Regions from separate parts of the Streptomyces sp. NPDC048623 genome, predicted to be linked through region 1. Evidence: riboswitches for the same ligand, from Rfam matches in the RefSeq annotation. Region 1 holds a riboswitch; each other region holds the start of a gene.

Region 1 (7,181 bases):
GGCGCTGTTCGCGGGCTTCCTGCCGACCCCGGCGACACCCGGGCCGCACCCGCGGCTGTTCGCGGCCCGGTTCGCGGGCAGTGAGACCACCGCCGACGGCACGTATGTCTTCCACGACACGCCCGACCTGGTGTCGGCGCTCGCGCACGAGGGCTATCGCACGGTGTGCATCGGCGGGGTCGGCTTCTTCAACAAGCAGCCGCCGCTCGGCACGGTGCTGCCCGGCCTGTTCCAGGAGAGCCACTGGGAGCCGTCCTTCGGGGTGGCCTCGCCGACCTCCTTCGCGTCCCAGGTGGCCAGGGCCGAGGAGGTCGTGGCCGGGCTCCCCCGGGACCGCCGGCTCTTCCTCTTCGTCAACGTCTCGGCGCTGCACCAGCCCAACTGGTTCCATCGGGAGGGCGCGACCCGTGAGGCCGGCGACTCCCGGGAGACCCACGCCGCCGCCCTGGAGTACGTGGACCGGCACATCGGGCGCCTGTTCGCGGCGATGAGCAGCCGGCGCGCCTGCTTCACCATCGTCTGCTCCGACCACGGCACGGCCTACGGCGACGACGGCTTCACCGGGCACCGGCTCGGTCACGAGAGCGTGTGGACGGTGCCGTACGCGCAGTTCGTGCTGCCCGCCCCGGGTCGGGACGAGAAGGAGTCGGCCGCGTGAGCACCACGACCGAGACGGTCCGCCCGTACACCGGTTACGTCTACGCCTATCCGCACAAGACGGCCTACCGCCCGCTGCCCGACCGGCCCGCGCTCGCCGGACTGTGGGCGGACGAGCCGAAGGACGCGCTGTCCCTGTACGCGCACATACCCTTCTGCGAGGTCCGCTGCGGCTTCTGCAATCTCTTCACCCGGATCGGCGCCCCGGACGAGCTGACCACCCGCTACCTCGACGCGCTCGACCGGCAGGCCACGGCCGTGCGCGAAGCGCTCGGCGACACGGCGCCGGTGCGGTTCGCCACGGCCGCGTTCGGCGGCGGCACGCCCACCTTCCTCAGCGCCGCCGAGCTGGACCGGCTGTGCGACATCGCCGAGCGGCGCACCGGCGTGGACCTGCGGGCGGTGCCGCTGTCCGTGGAGACCTCGCCGGCCACCGCGACCGCCGACCGGCTCGCCGTGCTCGCCGAGCGCGGCGCGACGCGCCTGAGCATCGGCGTGCAGAGCTTCGTCGAGTCGGAGGCCAGGGCGGCGGTGCGGCCGCAGCGCCGGGCGGACGTCGAGGCGGCCCTCGGCCGGATCCGCGACACCGGTGTCCCGGTCCTCAACATCGACCTGATCTACGGCATCGACGGGCAGACCGAGCGGTCCTGGCGCCGTTCCCTGGACGCCGCCCTCGCCTGGCGGCCCGAGGAGCTGTATCTCTATCCGCTGTACGTCCGGCCGCTCACCGGCCTCGGCCGCAAGGGCCCGGCCGAGAGCGACCGCGCGTGGGACGAGCGGCGGCTGCGGCTCTACCGGTACGGCCGCGACCACCTCCTCGCGCACGGCTACGAGCAGGTGTCGATGCGCATGTTCCGGCGCGCGGACGCGCCCGCGCTCGGCCCCGACGACCACGCCTGCCAGACGGACGGCATGATCGGCCTGGGCTGCGGCGCCCGCTCGTACACCTCGCGGCTGCACTACTCCTTCGACTACGCGGTGGAGATGCGCGAGATCCGCTCGATCATCGACGCCTACACCGAGACCGCCGACTTCTCGCGGGCCGAGGTGGGCCGCCCGGTCGACGACGGCGAGGCGCGCCGCCGGCATCTGCTGCAGTCGCTGCTCCAGGCCGCCGGGATGCCGCTCGCGGAGTACGCGGCCCGGTTCGGCGACTCGCCGTTCGCCCATTTCGGGGACGAGCTGGCCCGGTACGAGGAGCGCGGCTGGCTGGACGCCGGCGCCCCGGCCGGGCTGCTGCGGCTGTCCCCGGAGGGCCTGGCGCACTCGGACGCCCTCGGCCCCGAGCTGTTCTCGCCGGCGGTACGGGCGGCCATGGCCGCGTACGAGGCCAAGTAGGGGGGCAGCGGCCATGGATCTGACCCTGCTCTACCGGGGGCCGCTCGCCTCCTGCGACTACGACTGTCCCTACTGCCCCTTCGCCAAGCGGCGGGACAGCCCGGAGCGGCTGCGGGCCGACCGGGCCGCGCTCGGGCGCTTCGCCGGGTGGGCCGCCGGGCAGACCGGCGACCGGCTGCGGATCCTGTTCACGCCGTGGGGCGAGGGTCTGGTGCGGTCCTGGTACCGGCGGACGCTGGTCGAGCTGTCGCGCCTCCCGCACGTGGAGCGGGTGGCGATCCAGACCAATCTGAGCTGCCGCACCGAGTGGCTGGCCGAGGCCGACCTGGACACGGTGGCCCTGTGGTGCACCTACCACCCGGGCCAGACGCCGTACGAGCGCTTCCTCGGCAAGTGCCGGGAGCTCGCGGCGCGCGGGGTGCGCTTCAGCGTGGGGATCGTCGGGCTGCCCGAGCACCGGGAGCACGCCCGGCGGCTGCGCGCGGAACTGCCGGAGCAGGTGTACCTGTGGGTGAACGCGGCCGAGGGCCACACGTACACGGACGCGGAGGCCGCGGACTGGACGGCGCTCGACCCGCTCTTCCCGTACAGCCGGCATCCGCACCCCTCGGCGGGGCTGCCGTGCCGCACCGGCGAGTCGGTGGTCTCGGTGGACGGCGACGGGACGGTACGGCGCTGCCACTTCGTGAAGGCCGAGCTCGGCAACCTCTACGACGGCTCGTACCGGGCGGCGCTGCGGCCCCGGCCGTGCCCGCTGGCCGTGTGCGACTGCCACATCGGCTACGTCCACCTGGAGACGCTGCCGTTGTACGACGTGTTCGCCGGGGGCGTCCTGGAACGCGTCCCGGCGCACATCGCGGCGCACACGCCCTAGAGCGGCATCAGGTCGGGGCGCTTCGCCTCGACGTGGTCGCCGGAGCTCTCGCCGCGCAGTCGGCGCCCGATCCACGGGACCAGGTACTCCTTGGCCCAGTGGATGTCGTCCTTGCGGACCTCCAGGGTGCCGCGCGGCGGCTCCGGGGGCCATGCCTGCTCCGGGTCGGCCGGCACCGCCATGCCGAGGACCTGGGCGGCGCGCAGCGCGACCCGGGTGTGGCCCTCGGGCGAGAGGTGGAGCCGGTCGTCGTCCCAGGCCCGCCGGTCCTGGACGGACTTCAGCGACCACAGGTCGAGCACCGGGCAGTCGTACCGGTCGGCGATGGCCCGTACGTGCCCGTTGTACGTGGCGATCTTGCCGCGCAGGTGCTTGAGCAGGGTCACGTCACGGGTGTCGAAGCCGGTCGTCACCATGACGGTGCCGACGGCCGAGGTGAGGTCGGCCACGGCGCGCTCGAAGCGCTCGGCCACGTCGTCGGGGTCGGTGCCGGGGCGGATGATGTCGTTGCCGCCGGCGCAGAAGGTCACGAGGTCGGGGGCGAGTTCCTTCGCCCGCGGGACCTGCTCCGCGACGATCTGGTCGAGAAGGCGCCCCCGTACGGCGAGGTTGGCGTACCGGAAGCCGTCCTGCTCCGGCAGCTCGTCGGCGAGCAGGACCGCGAAGCGGTCCGCCCAGCCGACATACGTCCCGTCGGGGCCGGGGTCTCCGACGCCCTCGGTGAAGCTGTCGCCGATCGCCGCGTACGACCCGAATGCGTTCTTGTCTGTAGATCTCGAATCGTCTGCCACGGGACCACATCTTTCCCCGCCCTGTGTGACCTACGCGACCGTAAGGAGGGGTTGACGCAGGGTGACATATGCCACCGCTAAAGATTCCGCCAAGCCGGAATACGCCGGTGGCCCGGCATGTGCATGCCGGGCCACGGGGTGTCGGGAGGCTGCCGACGTGACGTCGGACGCCCGTCAGATGCTCACGCCGTGCTGGCGCAGGACGGCCAGCGGGTCGATGTCGGAACCGTAGTCCGGCCCGGTGCGCATCTCGAAGTGCAGGTGCGGGCCGGTGACGTTGCCGGTGGCGCCGGAGAGGCCGATCTGCTGGCCGCCGCTCACGGTCTGGCCGGCGGAGACGGACAGCGAGGAGAGGTGGGCGTACTGGGAGTAGGTGCCGTCGGCGTGCTTGATGACGACCTGGTTGCCGTAGGCGCCGCCCCAGCCGGCGGAGTACACGACGCCGGGGCCGACCGCGTGGACGGTGGTGCCGGTGGAGGCGATGAAGTCGACACCGGTGTGGTAGCCGGAGGACCACATGGAGCCGGAGGCGCGGTACGGGGTGGAGATGCCGCCGCTGACGGGGGCGACCCAGCCGGAGGAGGTGGTGGCGCCGGCCGAGGAGGACGAGGCCGAAGAGGAGGAAGAGGAGCTCGCGGCGGCCGGGGCCGAGGCGCGCTCGCTGCCGCGGGAGGCGCGGGAGGGCGCGGTGTCACCGTTCTTGGCGGAGCTCTTCGGCGCGGCGGCCTTGGGAGCCGGGGCGGCCGGGGCGGCCTTGGCGGGAGCGGCCTTGGCGGGGTTCTTGGCGCCGAGGGTGAGCTTCATGCCGGGGAGGATCAGCGAGGGGTTCCCGCCGACGACCTGGCGGTTGTCGCGGTACAGCTTCTGCCAGCCGCCGGCCAGGTGGTGCTCGGTGGCGATCTTCGACAGGTAGTCGCCGCGCACGACGGTGTAGCTGGTGCCCGCGGCGGCCGGGGCCTTGGCGGGGGTGACGGCGGCGGGCGCGACGGCGGCGACGGCCTGGCGGGCGGCCGGGGCGGCCTGCTCGGCGGCGTGCGCGCCGGTGGCGCCGATCAGCGGGAGGGCGACGACGGCGCCTCCGGCGCCGGCGGCCACGAACCCGCGGGTGATCGGGTTGGCCTTGGTACGGCGGTGCTTACCCTTCGCGGGCATGACGGTTTCCTCTCCGTCGCCTGCGAGGTGAGCTGTCGGGTTCGGACGGGAGATGTCCGGTCGCGCGGTCGCACGACTTCACCCCGAGCCGTCCTTCTTCGAAGGGGCCGGCGTCTTACCTGGGTCCCCCGCTCCTGCCGTTCACGGGTGAGTGCGGATTCCGGTCGGCGGCAGGATTCGGCGGTCCGTCCGGAGTGAGCGCGACGCTAGACGAGCGGGGACGACGGGAACAAGCCACCGGTTCCACTCGATCTCGAATTCCTTGATATCCGCCCGGAATTCCGGTCACCCTCCGTGGATGACGGTCTCTCGATCCCCCTTTGCCGAGGGGAATTTGGAAAAGACGATCAGGCACGGTCCGTCATGTTTATGACGCTGCTCACGCCCGCGAGCCCATCTCCCCTGCAACCAGGGCGCCTTATACCCAATCACTCAATACGGACAGATCGCCCATTCCATCCCGATGGGGTGTCCCTGGGGCCCGCCCGCGATGATGATTGCGCCAGGAACCGATCTCAAGAGCAGGAGCAACCGTGACGCGAGCGACGACCGAGCCCGAACTCACCGGCGTACGCAACTTCCGCGACCTGGGCGGACTGCCGACCGTGGACGGCCGGTCCGTGCGCCCCGGGCGGCTTTTCCGCAGCGGTCACCTGGCGCACGCCACGCCCGAGGACGCGGCCTTCCTCACCACCCTGGAGCTGCACACGGTCTTCGACTTCCGCAACGAGGCGGACCGGCGCATCGAGGGCGCGGACGTGGAACTCCCGGGCGTACGGAACGTGAACATTCCGCTCAACGACCCGGCCGACGGCAAGGAGTTCTGGAAGCTCGTCCGCGACGGGGACCTGGCGCAGCTGCGGGGGATCCTGGGCGACGGCAAGGCGGCGGCCCGGATGTCCGATTCGTACCGGAAGATGATTGTCGCGCGGACCGCCGAGCACAGCCGGATCCTGCACGAGATGGCCGAGGACAGCGTCCCCGCCCTGATGCACTGCGCGGCCGGCAAGGACCGGGCCGGTCTCGCCATCGCCATATCGCTGCTCGCGGTCGGCGTGGAGCGCGAGGCGATCGAGGCGGACTACGTGAAGTCCAACGCCCCGCACCGCCGCTACAAGGTGCAGCGCAGCTCCACCGCCCCGGACGGCATGTCGCCCGAGGTGATGGAGCTGCTCGCGCCGCTGTTCGACGCGCGGGTGGAGTATCTGCGGGCCGCCTTCGGGACCATCGAGGAGACCTGGGGCTCGGTCGAGGCCTATCTGGCGGAGGGCCTGACGCTCGCCCCGGAGACCCGGGAGCGGCTGCGCGCGCGGCTGCTCACGACGGCGTAGCTACTTCGCGCCGCCCAGCGTGAAGAGCAGGTAGAGGAACCCGGCGAAGAGGTGGCCGGCGATCAGGTACGCGAAGAGCCGGAGCACCAGGCCCTTGGGGAACTTGCCGTCGCCGCGTTCCTCGCCGGTGACATCTAGGGACTTCTCGGACATGTCAGCCCTTTCTGGTGGTCAGCGCTGAGGGTCAGCGGCCGTGCGGGGTGCCGTCGCCGAGGCACAGGTCGGCGGCGGGGCTCTGCATGAGCGTGTGGACGAAGAGCACCTCGGCGCCGGCCTGTCCGGCCGCGCCGATCCGGTGCGGGGTGAGCGAGTCGTAGTGCGCGCTGTCCCCGGGGTCGAGGAGGTGCACGGTGTCGCCGAGGGCGAGCCGGACCTGCCCCTCCAGGACGTGCAGCCACTCCTCGCCGGGATGGACGCGCACGATGTCGGCCCGGGTCGCGTACGGGATGTGGACCCGCAGCGCCTGCATGGCCCGGCCCGCGCCGCCGGCCTGCCGGTAGATCCAGCCGTCGGCCTCGACCGGCTCGGAGCGCCCGGCCCGGACGACCGGGTCGCGCTCCGGCGGCGCCTCGCCGAGCAGCTCGGAGACCGTCGTACCGTAGATTCGGGCGAGGGCGAGCAGCATCGGCAGCGAGGGCTGCCGGTTCCCCGTCTCCAGGCGCGACAGATGCGCCGGCGAGAGCCCGGCCCGCTGGGCGGCCGCCTCCAGGGTGAGCCCGCGCCGCCGGCGCAGGGCCCGCAGCTGGGGGGCGACGTCCGGTACGACGTCGGTGACGTGGTCCATGCGTCCATTGCGCCAGGCTTGTGCCTCTGAGGCAACTTTCTTGCCCCAGAGGCAAAACCCCGATGGAGCCGGGCCTCCGGCGGGCCGGCCCGTAAGCCCGCTACCGCTGCGCGACCGCCTGCTTGACCAGTGTCTTCCCGAAGTCCCACATCAGTCCGCCGCCCCCGTGGGCGTCGTCCATCACCGCCGTGAAGGCGGTCACGAAGCGGTCGATGTCCGCCTCGTCGATGATCAGCGGCGGGATCAGCTTGATC
Region 2 (7,181 bases), on a different contig from region 1:
ACCGCCCGCGAGCAGGAGCTGCTGCACCACCTGTGGCAGCGCCGCCGAATAGCCTCGCCCGCGCTGACGTACGCGGCGCGGGCGACCGGCCGGGTGTGGGTGCCGCCGCAGTACCTGGACTACGGCGGCTACAACCCGTACCGCAGCTGACGGCTCGGGGGCCTCAGGCCGCCGACGCCTCCGTGAGGACGGCGAGCTCGGCGTCGGTCAGCTCCAGGTCGGCGACCGCGAGGAGCGCCGGGAGCTGTTCGACCGTACGGGCCGAGGCGATCGGCGCGACGACGGTGGGGCGGGAGGCGAGCCAGGCGAGGGCGACGGTGGCGAGCTCGGCGCCACGGGCCTCGGCGACCGCGTCGAGGGCGGCGAGCACGCGCCGCCCGCGCTCGGTCTCCAGGTGCTTGCCGGCACCTGCGGCCCGGACGCTGTCCACGGCCTTGCCGGCGCGGTACTTGCCGGTGAGGAAGCCGGCCGCGAGGCCGTAGTACGGCACGGCCGCGAGGCCGCCCTGCGCGGCGGCGTCGAGCAGCGGGCCCTCGTAGGTGTCGCGGGAGACCAGGTTGTACTGCGGCTGGAGGGCGACATAGCGGGTGAGGCCCTCGGCCTCGGCGAAGTCGAGGGAGGCGCGCAGCCGCTCCGGGGAGAGGTTGGAGGCGGCGACGGCCCGCACCTTGCCGTCCTTCACCAGCTGGTCCATGGCGGTGACGATCTCCTCCACCGGCACGGACTCGTCGTCGAAGTGGGTGTAGTAGAGGTCGATGTGGTCGGTGCCGAGCCGGCGCAGCGACTCCTCGGCGGCGGCCTTGATGTTCGTGGCGCCCAGGCCCTTGAAGCCGGGGTGGGCGCCGACCTTGGTGGCGACGAGGATGTCGGAGCGGTTGCCGCGGGAGGCCATCCAGCGGCCGATCACCCTCTCGGACTCGCCGCCCTCGTTGCCCGGCGCCCAGGCCGAGTAGACATCCGCGGTGTCGACGAAGTTGCCGCCGGCGGCGGCGTAGGCGTCGAGCACCGCGAAGGACTGTGCCTCGTCGGCGCTCCAGCCGAAGACGTTGCCGCCGAGGGCGAGCGGGAAGACATGCAGATCGGAGGTGCCCAGCTTGCGGAGAGAAGTCATGAGGAGATCAACTCCGCGCGCCGCCACCGCTATTCCGGCGTCCAGGACTCAGACGGACAGGCCCTTGTCCTGGAGCCAGGCCATCGGGTCGATGCCGGTGCCGGACGGGGTGTGCACCTCGAGGTGGAGGTGGGGGCCCGTGACGTTGCCGGTGGCGCCGACGCGGCCGATGGTCTCGCCGGTGCCGACGGTCTGGCCGACGCCGACGGTCATGGAGGAGAGGTGGCAGTACCAGATCTCGGTGCCGTCCTCGAGCTCCAGGACGATCCGGTAGCCGTACGAGCCGGACCAGCCGGCCGACTTCACGGTGGCGCCGTGCACGGCCTTGACCGGGGTGCCGGTGGGGGCGGCGAAGTCCAGGCCGGTGTGGTAGCCGGAGGACCACATGGAACCGGCCTGGCCGAAGGTCGAGGTGATCGTGTACGAGGAGGTCGGCAGCGCGTAGCTGGCGGCGAGCTGGGCCAGGCGCTCGGCCTCGGCCTTCGCCGCCGCTTCCTCCTCGGCCTTCTGCTTGGCCTCGGCGGCCGCCTTCGCCTCCGCGTCGGCCTTGGCCTGGGCGTCCGCCGCGGCCTTCTCCGCCTCGGCCGCGGCCTTCTCGGCGGCGGCCTTCTCCGCGGCGGCCTGCGCGGCGGCGTCGGCGGCGGCCTGCTGCTGCTCGGCCTGCTGGAGGATGCGGGCGCGCAGCGCCTCGCCGGCGTCCGCCGTCGCCGTCTCGGTCCGCGCCTCGGCACCGGAGCCCTGGCCGGCGGTCTCGGTGGTGGTGTAGGTCAGCGCGGTGAGCGGCTGGGTGGCGTTGCCCGCGGTGTCCTCGGCACCGTCCCCGTCGACCGCGTCGATCAGCGCGCCGACGCCCGGCAGGCCGGAGGCGTCGGGCAGGTTGACGTCCGGCAGGGCGATCGAGACCGGCGGCTTCTGCTGCGCGGTGGCCAGGCCGCCCGCGCCGACGGCGGCGATGACACCGACACCGAGGACGGTGGAGGAACGTGCGAAGTTGGAGCGCTGCTTGACGACCCGGTGGCGTCCGCCGGCGCGGCTCTGCGCCCGCAGGGAGTCCTCGGTGGGGTTCCACTCCTCCGCGGCCCCGTCCAGATCGCCGCCCGCCGAGGCGGAGGTGCCGAAGGGGGCGAAGGGGGTTTGCGGAGCAGGGGTGTTGGACGCCACGGAGGCGCTCTCCTTTCCTTCCTTCTCGCCTACCGGGTTAGCTGACGGGTTCGGAGCAGGAAGGTCTCCTACGGACCGTGCCGCACGAGTGCGGTGGGGCCCGATTCACCCCAAGTGGTGGTTCCCCGGTTCCCTTGCGGGATTCGGCGCGTGCGCACGGTGCCGTCTCTTGCGACGGCTGGGACGACCGCGCTGCGTTATCGAACGTTAATAGACACGGCCCCCCGATTCCAAGCCGTTCCCCTTGATCATTAGCTGAATTAGGAGGGAATCGCCCGAGTTGAGCGCCCTTCAGAAAGGAGGAGATTCACAGCAGGAATCTGACGTTGCGTCAGTTGTTATCGCAGGGAGATCCTGCGACTACGCCGTGTCATGGCCGCCGCCCCCACCGTCCGGCGGCACCACACGCATCGTGCGGCGCCGCTCCGGCTGCCCCGCCGCCGGGCGGCTCACCGCGAGCAGCGCCATGTCGTCCGTCGTGTCCCCACCCGTGTGCAGGCGCACATCCGCCACCAGCGCGTCGAGCAGTTCCTCCGGCCCCGGGAAGATCCGCCCGTCGAGCCGCCCCCGCGGGTCGTAGAAGGTCCCCGTCGTGTCCCGCGCCTCCGAAAGACCGTCCGTGTAGAACAGCAGGGTCGCACCCGGCGGATACGGCGACACGTCCGCCCGGTCCGGCAGCACCGCCAGCTCCCCCATGCCCAGCGGCAGCGCGTGCTCCGTCGGCACCAGCGGCCTGACGCCCCCGTCCCCGTACAGCAGCAGCGGTTCGGGGTGCCCGCGGTTGACCACCCGTACGACCTGGTCACCGCCCGGGATCTCGGCGAGCACCGCCGTCGTGAAGCCCTCGAAGGCGTCGAACCCGGTGCGCCTCATGCCCTCCCGGGCCAGCGCCCGTTCGAGCCGCGCCGCGACCCCCTCCAGGGTCGCCTCCAGCTCGGCGGCCTCCCGGAACGCGCCGATGACCACCGCCACCGCCTCCACCGCGTCAAGCCCCTTGCCCCGGACGTCCCCGACCACGAGACGCACCCCGTAGGGGGTCTCCTGGACCGCGAACAGATCGCCGCCGATGAACGCGTCGGCCTGCGCCGCCTCGTACCGCGCCGCGATCTGCAGCCCGCCGATCCGCTCCTCCGGCGCCGGCAGCACCGCCTTCTGCGCCGTCTCGGCGATCACCCGCGCCGAGGCGAGACGTTCCCCGCTGCGCCGCACCACCCGGCTGATGAGCACGGCGAGCCCGGCGACCGTGAGGACCGTCAGGGACTCCGTGACCGCCTGGACCGTGTCGGCCGTGGTGCCGTAGTCGTGCAGCCCGAAGCTCGCCAGGACCGCCGCGATCCCGGTGAGCAGCGTCGTCAGGGTGGAGAAGAAGGGAGCGGCGATCAGCGGCGCCGCCGAGAAGAGAGGCGCCGCGGTGTAGACGGGCGGGGTGAGGAAGTCGTAGGCGACCCCGCCCAGGATCACCAGCGGGGGCAGGGCCCGCAGGAAACGCCGGGCGCCGCGGTACGCGTCCGAGGACGGAGACGTGGACGCGGACGCGGACGGGTGCCGGGAGGCGGACGCGTACCGGGACGAGCCGGGGCCGCCGTCGCCCCCGGGCCCACGCCGCGTTCCCGCTGCTCGCGCCACCCTGTGCTCCCTCCCCGGCCCGGTACATGCGTACGTACGTCCGTGTCGACGGCCGCGGACACCACCGCGACACCTCAGGGTGCCGTCAGCCCGCGCGGGTCGGCGACTCCTCCTCGGCCGACTGGCGTACGGCGGCGGCCGGGCGCTCCGCGAGCCGCCCGCCCCGCGCGAGCGCCGCCATGGCCGCCGCGCAGCCGAGCCCGACCGCGCACAGCACCAGCCACGGCGCCGCCGACCAGCCGGTCGCGTCGAGCAGCACGCCCGTCCCCAGGTTCCCCAGGGTGATGCCGATCCCGCAGACCGTGTTGTAGAGCCCGTAGTGGGTGGCGACCCAGCGCCCCCGGGACAGCGCCACGACGGTGTCCATCTCGTACGGGTAGAGCACCGCGTTCGCCACGGCGAGCACCGCCGCGCACAGCAGCAGCGCCACGAGCGGGCGCCCGAGCGCGGCCGGGACCAGGAACGCCGCGCCCATCAGCCCCAGCCCGAGCACCAGACACCGCTCCCGCGAGAGCCGCGCCCCGCACCAGGCGGTGATCCGTAGCTGCCCGGCGAGCGCCACCAGGGCCGACACCACGAACAGGGCCGTGGTCGCCGCCGTGCCGTCCGCGGCCAGCGGCAGCGCCAGATAGACCTGGAAGGACAGCACGTACGAGCCGGTCATCGCCAGCGAGAACAGCCAGAAGGTGCGGTTCGAGAGCACCGTGCGGAACTGCCCCCGCGCCGCCTCCCCGTCCGGGGCCGGGGTGGCCTCCGGGGCCGGGGTGGCCTCCGCCGCCTCCGCCGCCTTGTGCCGTACGGGCAGATGCCTCAGCTGTACGAGCGTGAGCCCGGCGAACAGCAGCGCCGCCACCCCACACGTCAGCCGGAACGACACCCCTGTCAGGGCCACCCCGACGAGCGGCCCGAGCAGGATGCCCGCCTGGTAGTACGCGTTGAACAGGGCGAACGCCTGGACGCGCCGCTCCTCCCCGGCCTCCGCCGCCAGATACGCGCGCACCGCCGGGTTGAACAGCGCCCCGGCCAGGCCCGTCGCGAGCGAGGCGGCGATCAGCCACGGCAGCGACTGCGCGAAGGCGAGCGCGCCGAAGCCGACGGTCCGCAGCGCGCACCCGGCCACGATCAGCGGCTTGAAGCCGAGCCGGTCGGCGAGCGCGCCGCCGACCAGGAACATGCCCTGCTGGGACAGGTTCCGGGCGCCGAGCACCAGGCCGACGGCCCAGGCGGCCATGCCGAGACCGCCGGCCAGATGGGCCGCCAGAAACGGCATCAGCATGTAGAAGCCGAGGTTGATGGTGAGCTGGTTGAGGAAGAGCAGCCGCACGGCCGGTTCGAAGGTGCGCGTCTGCTTCCAGATCCCGCCCTGGACGGGCACGGCCGTGGCCTTGTCCGTAGTCGCGCTCATCGGACCCGCTCCTCGCGGCTCGTACGGGCGGCGCGGTCGGCGCGGGCGGCCCGGTCGGCACGGGCGGCGCGGTCCAGGACCCTGCGGGTCCAGCCGCTGACCGGCTCGCCCTCGGCGAAGACGGCCGGCTCCTCCCGTACCGGACCGACGAGCAGACCGTGAGCCGTGCAGTACTCGTCGTTGAAGACGGTGTCGAAATAGCGCTGCGGCCCGTCGGGGAAGACGGCCGCGATCCGGGTGCCGCGCGGCCGGGTGCGGGCCAGCCAGCCGGCCACGAGCGCGACCGCGCCCACGCTCCAGCCGCCGGTCGCGAACTGCCGGGCGGCCAGGCGGCGGGCCGCCCGTACCGCCTCGGCCGGACCCACCCAGTGCACCTCGTCGAAAGCGCCGTGGTCCACGTTGCCCGGGTGGATGGAGGAGCCGAGACCGCGCATCAGGCGGGGGCCGGCGGGCAGGCCGAAGACGGTCGAGGCGATCGAGTCGACCCCGACGAGTTCCAGGGCCGGGCTCGAACCGGCGCGCAGCGCGCGGGAGATGCCGGCCGAGTGGCCACCGGTGCCGACCGCGCAGACCAGCACGTCGATCCGGTCGAGCTGCCCGGAGAGCTCGGCGGCGAGCCCGGCGTACGCCTCCGGGTTGTCGGGGTTCCCGTACTGGTCGGGCCACCAGGCCCCGGGGAGCGCGAGCAGCAGCTCGGCGACCCGGTCCATCCGGGCCTGCTGCCAGCCGCCCCGCGGGCTGGGCTCGGACACGACATGGACCTGGGCGCCGTGGGCGGTCAGCATCCGCTCCACGATCGGTTCGAGCCCGGGGTCGGTGACGACATGGACGGGGTGGCCGTGCAGGATCCCGGCGAGCGCGAGGCCGAGCCCGAGGGTGCCGGAGGTGGACTCGACGATCGGCGCGCCGGGCCGCAGCTCGCCGCGGCGGCGGGCCGCCTCGACCATGTGGAGCGCGGCACGGTCTTTGATGCCGCCGAAGTTGAAACCTTCGAGCTTGGCCCAGTAGCCGTCGTCCATCCACAGGACGGGGGTGTTGCCGACGGTCTGCCCGGCGGCGGAGAGGAGGTGGGCGGGGTGCGTCATGGGGGTTGCGTCCCTTGGGGTGAGGTCCCGCGCGACGCCGGACGGGGCGCGCGGGCATGCGGAAGGAGGAGCCGGGGTCGAGGTCGTGTTCGACCGTGACGCCGGCTCAGTTCCGGTTCACTCCGAGGGCGATGAGCAGTCTGCCCGGCTCGGGGCCGGGCCCGGCGCGGCCGTGGACGCAGCGCGTGTGCGGGGCCGCGGGGAACATCTCGTCGTACGCGAGGACGACGGCGCTCGTGGCGTCCGGCGCCGACAGCGGGGTCCCGGTGGACTGCGCGGGCAGATGGGCGTCGAAGGACCAGCCCTCGCCGGGCCGCTCGCAGCCGTGCGGCAGGGCGGGAGCGGTGACGCTGGTGCCGGCGCCGGCGCCGGGGCCGGCCGCGAGCGGCAGGGAGTGCCCGTGGGCGCCGTGGCACACGCCCGCGACGAGTGCGAGGAGCGCGAACAGAAGGAGGACGGCGGGGGCCCGCCGTCCTGCCTCGCGCACTGCCACTCGATGGTCACTCATGGTGTGCGCGAGGTTACGCGGCGCGCTCGACGGCCCGCAAAAGGACGTGCGCGGTTTTGGCCACCGTTTACTTCGGACGTGCGATCGATCGACACAGGAACGACGAAGGCCCGGATCCGTCATCCGGATCCGGGCCTTCGTGCTACTGAGTAGCGGGGACAGGATTTGAACCTGCGACCTCTGGGTTATGAGCCCAGCGAGCTACCGAGCTGCTCCACCCCGCGTCGGTGAACACAACCTTACGGCATGGGTGCCCCGGATCGGAAATCCATATCCGCGGCCGCT
Region 3 (7,181 bases), on a different contig from region 1:
CGGATGACCTCGTCGATGTCGAGCAGCGCGACGAGCAGGCCCTCCACCAGGTGGAGCCGGTCGCGCTTCTTGCCGCGGCGGAACTCGGAGCGGCGCCGTACGACGTCGAAGCGGTGGTCGAGGTAGACCTCCAGGAGCTCCTTGAGGCCGAGGGTGAGCGGCTGGCCGTCGACGAGCGCCACGTTGTTGATGCCGAAGGACTCCTCCATCGGCGTCAGCTTGTAGAGCTGCTCCAGGACCGCCTCCGGCACGAAGCCGTTCTTGACCTCGATGACCAGACGCAGGCCGTGGGTGCGGTCGGTGAGGTCCTTGACGTCGGCGATGCCCTGGAGCTTCTTGGAGCCGACCAGGTCCTTGATCTTGGAGATGACCTTCTCGGGGCCGACCGTGAAGGGCAGTTCGGTGACGACGATGCCCTTGCGGCGGGCCGTCACCGTCTCGATCGAGGTGGTCGCGCGGATCTTGAAGGTGCCGCGGCCCGTCTCGTACGCGTCCTTGACGCCGGACAGGCCGACGATCCGGCCGCCGGTGGGCAGGTCCGGGCCGGGCACGAAGCGCATCAGCGCTTCCAGGTCCGCGTTCGGGTAGCGGATCAGATGGCGGGCGGCCGCGACGACCTCGCCCAGGTTGTGCGGGGGCATGTTGGTCGCCATGCCGACCGCGATCCCGGACGCGCCGTTGACCAGCAGGTTCGGGTAGGCGGCGGGGAGCGCGACCGGCTCCTGCTCCTGGCCGTCGTAGTTGGGCGCGAAGTCGACGGTGTCCTCGTCGATGGACTCCGTCATGAGGAGTGCCGCCGGGGCCATCTTCGACTCGGTGTACCGCATGGCGGCCGGCGGGTCGTCGTTGCCCAGGGAGCCGAAGTTGCCGTGGCCGTCGACCAGCGGCACGCGCATGGAGAACGGCTGCGCCATGCGCACCATCGCGTCGTAGATGGACGCGTCGCCGTGCGGGTGCAGCTTGCCCATGACCTCGCCGACGACCCGGGCGCACTTGACGAAGCCCCGGTCGGGCCGCAGGCCCATCTCGCTCATCTGGTACACGATGCGCCGCTGCACCGGCTTCATGCCGTCGCGGGCGTCGGGCAGCGCGCGCGAGTAGATCACCGAGTACGCGTACTCGAGGAAGGAGCCCTGCATCTCGTCAACGACGTCGATGTCGAGGATTCGCTCCTCGAACGCGTCGTCCGGCGGCGGTGTCTTCGTGCTGCGGCGGGCCATCGCGGCTGCGGCTCCTTCACCAACAAGGTTGATCTGACGCGGACCATTGTGGACCGTGGCACCGACAACGCCGACCGCGACCCGGAAGAGGGACATCCGGGAGGGCCGGGAACTTCGCCAGGTGTCGGCGCGCTTGCATACAGTGGCAGGACTTTTTCCCGATCGCGATCGAAGGGGACACATGCCCATGGGTCACACGGCTGCGGCCGAGGCCGGCTCCGGCGGCCTGACAGCGACCGAGCACCGGCTGGCCAACGGCCTGCGCGTGGTGCTGTCGGAGGACCACCTGACCCCGGTCGCCGCGGTCTGCCTCTGGTACGACGTCGGCTCCCGGCACGAGGTCAAGGGCCGCACCGGTCTCGCCCACCTCTTCGAGCACCTGATGTTCCAGGGCTCGCAGCAGGTCCACGGCAACGGCCACTTCGAACTGGTGCAGGGCGCGGGCGGCTCGCTCAACGGCACCACGAGCTTCGAGCGCACCAACTACTTCGAGACGATGCCCGCGCACCAGCTGGAGCTCGCGCTCTGGCTGGAGGCCGACCGGATGGGCTCGCTGCTCGCCGCCCTGGACGACGACTCTATGGAGAACCAGCGGGACGTCGTCAAGAACGAGCGCCGCCAGCGGTACGACAACGTGCCCTACGGCACCGCGTTCGAGCGCCTCACCGCCCTCGCGTACCCGGACGGGCACCCGTACCACCACACCCCGATCGGCTCCATGGCCGACCTGGACGCCGCCACCCTGGAGGACGCGCGGGACTTCTTCCGCACGTACTACGCGCCGAACAACGCGGTGCTCTCGGTCGTCGGCGACATCGACCCGGAGCGGACCCTCGCCTGGGTGGAGAAGTACTTCGGTTCCATCCCCGCGCACGACGGCAAGCCCGCGCCGCGCGACGGCTCGCTGCCCGAGGTCATCGGCGGCCAGCTGCGCGAGGTCGTCGAGGAGGAGGTCCCGGCGCGCGCGCTGATGGCCGCCTACCGGCTGCCCGAGGACGGCACCCGCGCGTGCGACGCGGCCGACCTGGCCCTCACCGTCCTCGGCGGCGGCGAGTCCTCCCGGCTGCACAACCGGCTCGTGCGCCGCGACCGCACCGCCGTCGCCGCCGGCTTCGGCCTGCTGCGGCTCGCCGGCGCGCCCTCGCTCGGCTGGCTGGACGTCAAGACCTCCGGCGGCGTCGAGGTGCCGGCGATCGAGGCGGCCGTCGACGAGGAGCTCGCCCGGTTCGCCGCCGACGGCCCCACGGCCGAGGAGATGGAGCGCGCCCAGGCCCAGTTGGAGCGCGAGTGGCTCGACCGGCTCGGCACCGTCGCCGGCCGCGCCGACGAACTCTGCCGCTTCGCGGTGCTGTTCGGCGACCCGCAGCTGGCGCTGACCGCCGTCGACCGGGTCCTCGACGTCACCGCCGACGAGGTGCGCGAGGTCGCCGCCGCCCGGCTGCGGCCCGACAACCGCGCCGTGCTCGTCTACGAGCCGGTGGGCGGCACGGCCGACGAGACCGACAGCGACGAGGAAGAGGGAGCGGACCAGTGACCGACGCTGCCGCGTCTTTGACGAGCATGGAGTTCCACCCGCAGCCGCAGGCCGGCGAGGCCAAGCCCTGGGCCTTCCCGGCCCCGGAGCGCGGCGCGCTCGACAACGGGCTCACGGTGCTCCGCTGCCACCGCCCCGGCCAGCAGGTGGTGGCCGTCGAGATCTTCCTCGACGCGCCGCTCGACGCCGAGCCCGAGGGCCTGGACGGTGTCGCCACGATCATGGCCCGGGCCCTGTCCGAGGGCACCGACCGGCACACCGCCGAGGAGTTCGCCGCCGAGCTGGAGCGCTGCGGCGCCAGCCTCGACGCGCACGCCGACCACCCCGGCGTACGGGTCTCCCTGGAGGTCCCGGTCTCCCGGCTGCCCAAGGCGCTCGGCCTGCTCGCCGAGGCCCTGATCGCCCCGGCGTTCGCCGAGAGCGAGGTCGAGCGCCTGGTGCGCAACCGCCTCGACGAGATCCCGCACGAGACGGCCAACCCGTCCCGCCGCGCCGCCAAGCAGCTCTCCAAGGAGCTGTTCCCGGCCGGCGCGCGCATGTCCCGGCCGCGCCAGGGCACCGAGGAGACCGTCGCCGCGATCGACGCCGCCGCCGTGCGCGCCTTCTACGACGCGCATGTGCGCCCGGCCGCCGCCACGGCCGTCGTGGTCGGCGACCTCACCGGTGTCGACCTGGACAAGGAGCTCGCCGACACCCTGGGCACCTGGAGCGGCAAGCCCGCCGCGCCGCGCCCGATGCCGCCCGTCACCGCCGACGACACCGGACGGGTCGTCATCGTGGACCGGCCCGGCGCCGTGCAGACGCAGCTGCTCATCGGCCGCGTCGGCGCCGACCGCCACGACAGCGTCTGGGCGGCCCAGGTGCTCGGCACGTACTGCCTCGGCGGCACCCTCACCTCCCGCCTGGACCGCGTCCTGCGCGAGGAGAAGGGCTACACCTACGGCGTACGGGCCTTCGGCCAGGTGCTGCGCTCCGACGGCGAGGGCCACGGCGCGTCGATGCTCGCCATCAGCGGCTCGGTCGACACCCCCAACACCGGTCCGGCACTCGACGACCTGTGGAAGGTGCTGCGCACCCTGGCCGCCGAGGGGCTGACGGACACGGAGCGTGACGTCGCCGTGCAGAACCTGGTGGGCGTGGCCCCGCTCAAGTACGAGACGGCCGCCTCGGTCGCGGCGACGCTCGCCGACCAGGTCGAGCAGCACCTCGCGGACGACTACCAGGCCCATCTGTACGCGCGGCTCGCCGCGACGGGCACGGTGGAGGCGACCGCCGCGGTCGTCAACGCCTTCCCGGTGGACCGGCTCGTGACGGTGCTCGTCGGCGACGCGGCGCAGATCGCGGACCCGGTGCGGGCGCTCGGCATCGGCGAAGTGACCGTCGTCACCGGCTGATTGAGCCGCCGTCACAGGGACCCCGACGGCTGGTTCGTCGGGGTCCTCCTGTTTGTCCGTATTGCAGAGTGCTGTGGGTGAATGCCCTGTGGCATGTCTTACAAAAACCCGTGTCCGTTTGGTTATTGAAAGGTGATCGGCCTAGCGTCGATGCGGCTGTCCGGCCACTGCACGACGCCGCGTCCGCGGCAACGGACAGTCATCGCCGAGTCCCCGCAAGGCGCGAGCCTGGGGAGCCGGGGACCCATACGCAGTCCCTGGGGTGAATCGGACGCCTTCGCTCCGCGCGGAGGGGCCCGTAGGAGACCTTCCTGCTCCGAACCCGTCAGCTAACCCGGTAGGCGAGAGGGAAGGAAAGGACCAGCCACTACATGGCGTTCACCCGTGCCACCGGGAAGCATCGTGGTTCGAGCCGGATGGCGCGCCGCGGCGCGGGCTTCGCCGGCATGGCGACTCTCGCCACCACCGGCGTCATCGGCACCCTGGCCTCCCCGGCGCTCGCCGCCGACACGGAGAGCCCCTCCGTGGAGGACACCGGCCTCACCCAGGTGATCGCCGAGGAGTCCCTCGCCGAGCGGGTCGACGCCCAGGCGTCCGCCCAGGAGAAGGCCGCCGCCGAGGAGGCCGCCCGCGTCCGGGCCGCCGCCGAGGCCAAGCGCAAGGCCGAGGCCCGCGCCAAGGAGATCCGCGAGGCCAAGGAGCGCGCCGCCCGTGAGGCCGAGCGCAAGCGCCTCGCCTCCTTCCAGCTCCCCGTGGCCGGCTCGTACGTGAGCACCGGCTACAAGGCCGGCGGCTCGCTCTGGTCCTCCGGCAGTCACTCCGGCATCGACTTCCACGCCGCCTACGGCACCAAGGTCGTCTCCGTGGGCTCCGGCACCGTCGTCGAGGCCGGCTGGGGCGGCGCCTACGGCAACAACATCGTGATCCGGATGAACGACGGCACGTACACCCAGTACGGCCACCTCTCCGCCATCCGCGTGTACGTCGGCCAGAAGGTCACCCCCGGCGAGCAGATCGGCGTCTCCGGCTCCTCCGGCAACTCCACCGGCCCGCACCTCCACTTCGAGGCGCGCACCACCGCCGAGTACGGCTCCGACATCAACCCGATCAGCTACCTCCGCGCCCGCGGCGTGAGCGTCTGACGGTCCCACTTCAGTAAAAATGCCCCGGCTGGTTTCGAGTCGGGGCATTTTTGCGTCCGTTTCCAACGGGCGCCGTCGGAATTTCCGGCGTCCTGCAATAGAGTCGCAGGACGCGGACGAAATCGGAGGTCTCAGATGCGCATTCCCGCGCAATCGGTATGCACGGCGATCCGGGACGACATCGTCTCCGGGGTGTACGCGCGGGGCGCCCGGCTCACCGAGGAGCAGCTGGCCCGCCGCTACGGGGTCTCCCGCGTCCCGGTCCGCGAGGCGCTGCGCACCCTGGAGTCCGAGGGCTTCGTGGTGAGCCGCCGGCACGCCGGCGCCCATGTCGCCGAGCCCGGTGAGCAGGAGGCCGCCGATCTGCTCGACATGCGCTCCCTGCTGGAACCGATGGGTGCCGCGCGGGCCGCGCAGCGGCGCACCGACGCCCACCTCAAGGTCCTGCGCGGCCTGGTCAGGATCGGTCAGGAGCGCGCCAGGGACGGGCGCGGCGCGGACCTGGCCGCGCTCGGCGGCTGGTTCCACGAGACGCTGGCACAGGCCTCGGGCAGCCCGCCGCTCACCACGCTGCTCACCCAGCTGCGGCACAAGATCGCCTGGATGTACGCGGTCGAGCCGGCCGAGCGGCCCGCCGAGGCGTGGGCCGAGCACGGGGCGATCGTGGACGCGGTGGCCCGCCGGGACGCCGAGCGGGCCCGCGCGCTGACCGCGCTGCACGTGGAGCGGTCGGTCCCGCTGCACCGTCTGAAACGGACGGACCGGCCGCGCGTGAGGGTTTCGCAACATGCCGTAAACAGTGCGGGACCGCGGAATTAACGCGGGCGCCGTATACAAAGAGGTGAGAATTCCCCGGCCCGTTTCGTGCTGCCCTGAATTCGTCCGTGCATTCCCGCGGAAGCGGGAATGGAGTGTAGACGGCACACGAAAGGTGCGGGAAAACGAAAACGCCGCGTCCGCCCGGGAGGAGCCGGGGGACACGGCGTTCCGTGATCCGTCGTCGGGGAGGTGACGGGTCAGACGGTCTCGGGGAGCTCGTCGAGCCCCTCGGCGACCAGCTTCGCCAGGCGGTCGAGCGCGATCTCGGCGCCGTCGGCCTCCGAAGTGAGCACGATCTCCTCGCCGCCCTGGGCACCCAGGCCGAGCACCGCGAGCATGGACGCGGCGTTGACCGGGTTGCCGTCCGCCTTGGCGATCGTCACGGGGACGCCGGAGGCCGTGGCGGCACGGACGAAGATGGAGGCGGGGCGGGCGTGCAGGCCCTCGGCCCAGCCGACGTTGACGCGGCGCTCAGCCATGGTGGTTGCCCTTCAACTTTCAGCGATTGTCTAGACCAGTCTCTCATGGGTGACGAGGTGCTCGTACCGACCTCCGGCCCCGGCCGGACGGCCGTTCGGCCCTCCCTAGACTGCCCGGCGGACCGGGGCCACGCGACCCGTGCCCCTGTCGGACCCCGGCCGTAGGCTTGCCCCATGCAGAGGGGTTCGGAGCAGTCGGGGCAGCCGGAGCACGCGTATCCGGACCACTGGGAAGCGGATGTCGTCCTCCGGGACGGCGGCACCGCGCGGATCAGGCCGATCACCGCCGACGACGCGGACCGGCTGGTCAGCTTCTACGAGCAGGTCTCGGACGAGTCGAAGTACTACCGCTTCTTCGCGCCCTACCCGCGCCTGTCCGCCAAGGACGTGCACCGCTTCACCCACCACGACTTCGTGGACCGGGTCGGCCTCGCGGCGACCGTCGGCGGCGAGTTCATCGCCACCGTGCGCTACGACCGGATCAACGACCAGGGCCACCCCGCCTCGGCGCCCGCCGACGAGGCCGAGGTCGCCTTCCTCGTGCAGGACGCCCACCAGGGCCGCGGCGTCGCCTCCGCGCTGCTCGAACACAT

What was found. Region 1 has a riboswitch for cyclic di-AMP ahead of AB0C73_RS10980 (LysM peptidoglycan-binding domain-containing M23 family metallopeptidase). Riboswitches for the same ligand answer to the same signal wherever they lie in the genome.
Positions count from the first base shown of each region.
Region 2: linked by a shared signal. The riboswitch ahead of AB0C73_RS29765 (M23 family metallopeptidase) and the one ahead of AB0C73_RS10980 (LysM peptidoglycan-binding domain-containing M23 family metallopeptidase) in region 1 are both predicted to bind cyclic di-AMP.
Region 3: linked by a shared signal. The riboswitch ahead of AB0C73_RS13455 (M23 family metallopeptidase) and the one ahead of AB0C73_RS10980 (LysM peptidoglycan-binding domain-containing M23 family metallopeptidase) in region 1 are both predicted to bind cyclic di-AMP.

Region 1 is NZ_JBEZHV010000006.1:57,282-64,462, forward strand. It holds gene AB0C73_RS10960 (STM4013/SEN3800 family hydrolase) at 1-658, shown strand, start outside; gene AB0C73_RS10965 (STM4012 family radical SAM protein) at 655-1,995, shown strand; gene AB0C73_RS10970 (STM4011 family radical SAM protein) at 2,009-2,869, shown strand; gene AB0C73_RS10975 (SGNH/GDSL hydrolase family protein) at 2,866-3,660, opposite strand; gene AB0C73_RS10980 (LysM peptidoglycan-binding domain-containing M23 family metallopeptidase) at 3,835-4,812, opposite strand; cyclic di-AMP (ydaO/yuaA leader) riboswitch at 4,817-5,005, opposite strand; gene AB0C73_RS10985 (tyrosine-protein phosphatase) at 5,346-6,143, shown strand; gene AB0C73_RS10990 (DUF6126 family protein) at 6,144-6,296, opposite strand; gene AB0C73_RS10995 (helix-turn-helix domain-containing protein) at 6,328-6,927, opposite strand; gene AB0C73_RS11000 (aspartate aminotransferase family protein) at 7,028-7,181, opposite strand, start outside.
Region 2 is NZ_JBEZHV010000026.1:20,043-27,223, forward strand. It holds gene AB0C73_RS29755 (PrsW family intramembrane metalloprotease) at 1-150, shown strand, start outside; gene AB0C73_RS29760 (aldo/keto reductase) at 164-1,111, opposite strand; gene AB0C73_RS29765 (M23 family metallopeptidase) at 1,160-2,272, opposite strand; cyclic di-AMP (ydaO/yuaA leader) riboswitch at 2,284-2,431, opposite strand; gene AB0C73_RS29770 (PP2C family protein-serine/threonine phosphatase) at 2,633-3,754, opposite strand; gene AB0C73_RS29775 (MFS transporter) at 3,984-5,303, opposite strand; gene AB0C73_RS29780 (PLP-dependent cysteine synthase family protein) at 5,300-6,388, opposite strand; gene AB0C73_RS29785 (hypothetical protein) at 6,495-6,896, opposite strand; tRNA gene AB0C73_RS29790 (tRNA-Met) at 7,047-7,120, opposite strand.
Region 3 is NZ_JBEZHV010000007.1:249,194-256,374, reverse strand. It holds gene AB0C73_RS13470 (DNA topoisomerase IV subunit A) at 1-1,220, opposite strand, end outside; gene AB0C73_RS13465 (pitrilysin family protein) at 1,408-2,754, shown strand; gene AB0C73_RS13460 (pitrilysin family protein) at 2,781-4,148, shown strand; cyclic di-AMP (ydaO/yuaA leader) riboswitch at 4,342-4,507, shown strand; gene AB0C73_RS13455 (M23 family metallopeptidase) at 4,520-5,290, shown strand; gene AB0C73_RS13450 (GntR family transcriptional regulator) at 5,426-6,109, shown strand; gene AB0C73_RS13445 (HPr family phosphocarrier protein) at 6,307-6,588, opposite strand; gene AB0C73_RS13440 (GNAT family N-acetyltransferase) at 6,763-7,181, shown strand, end outside.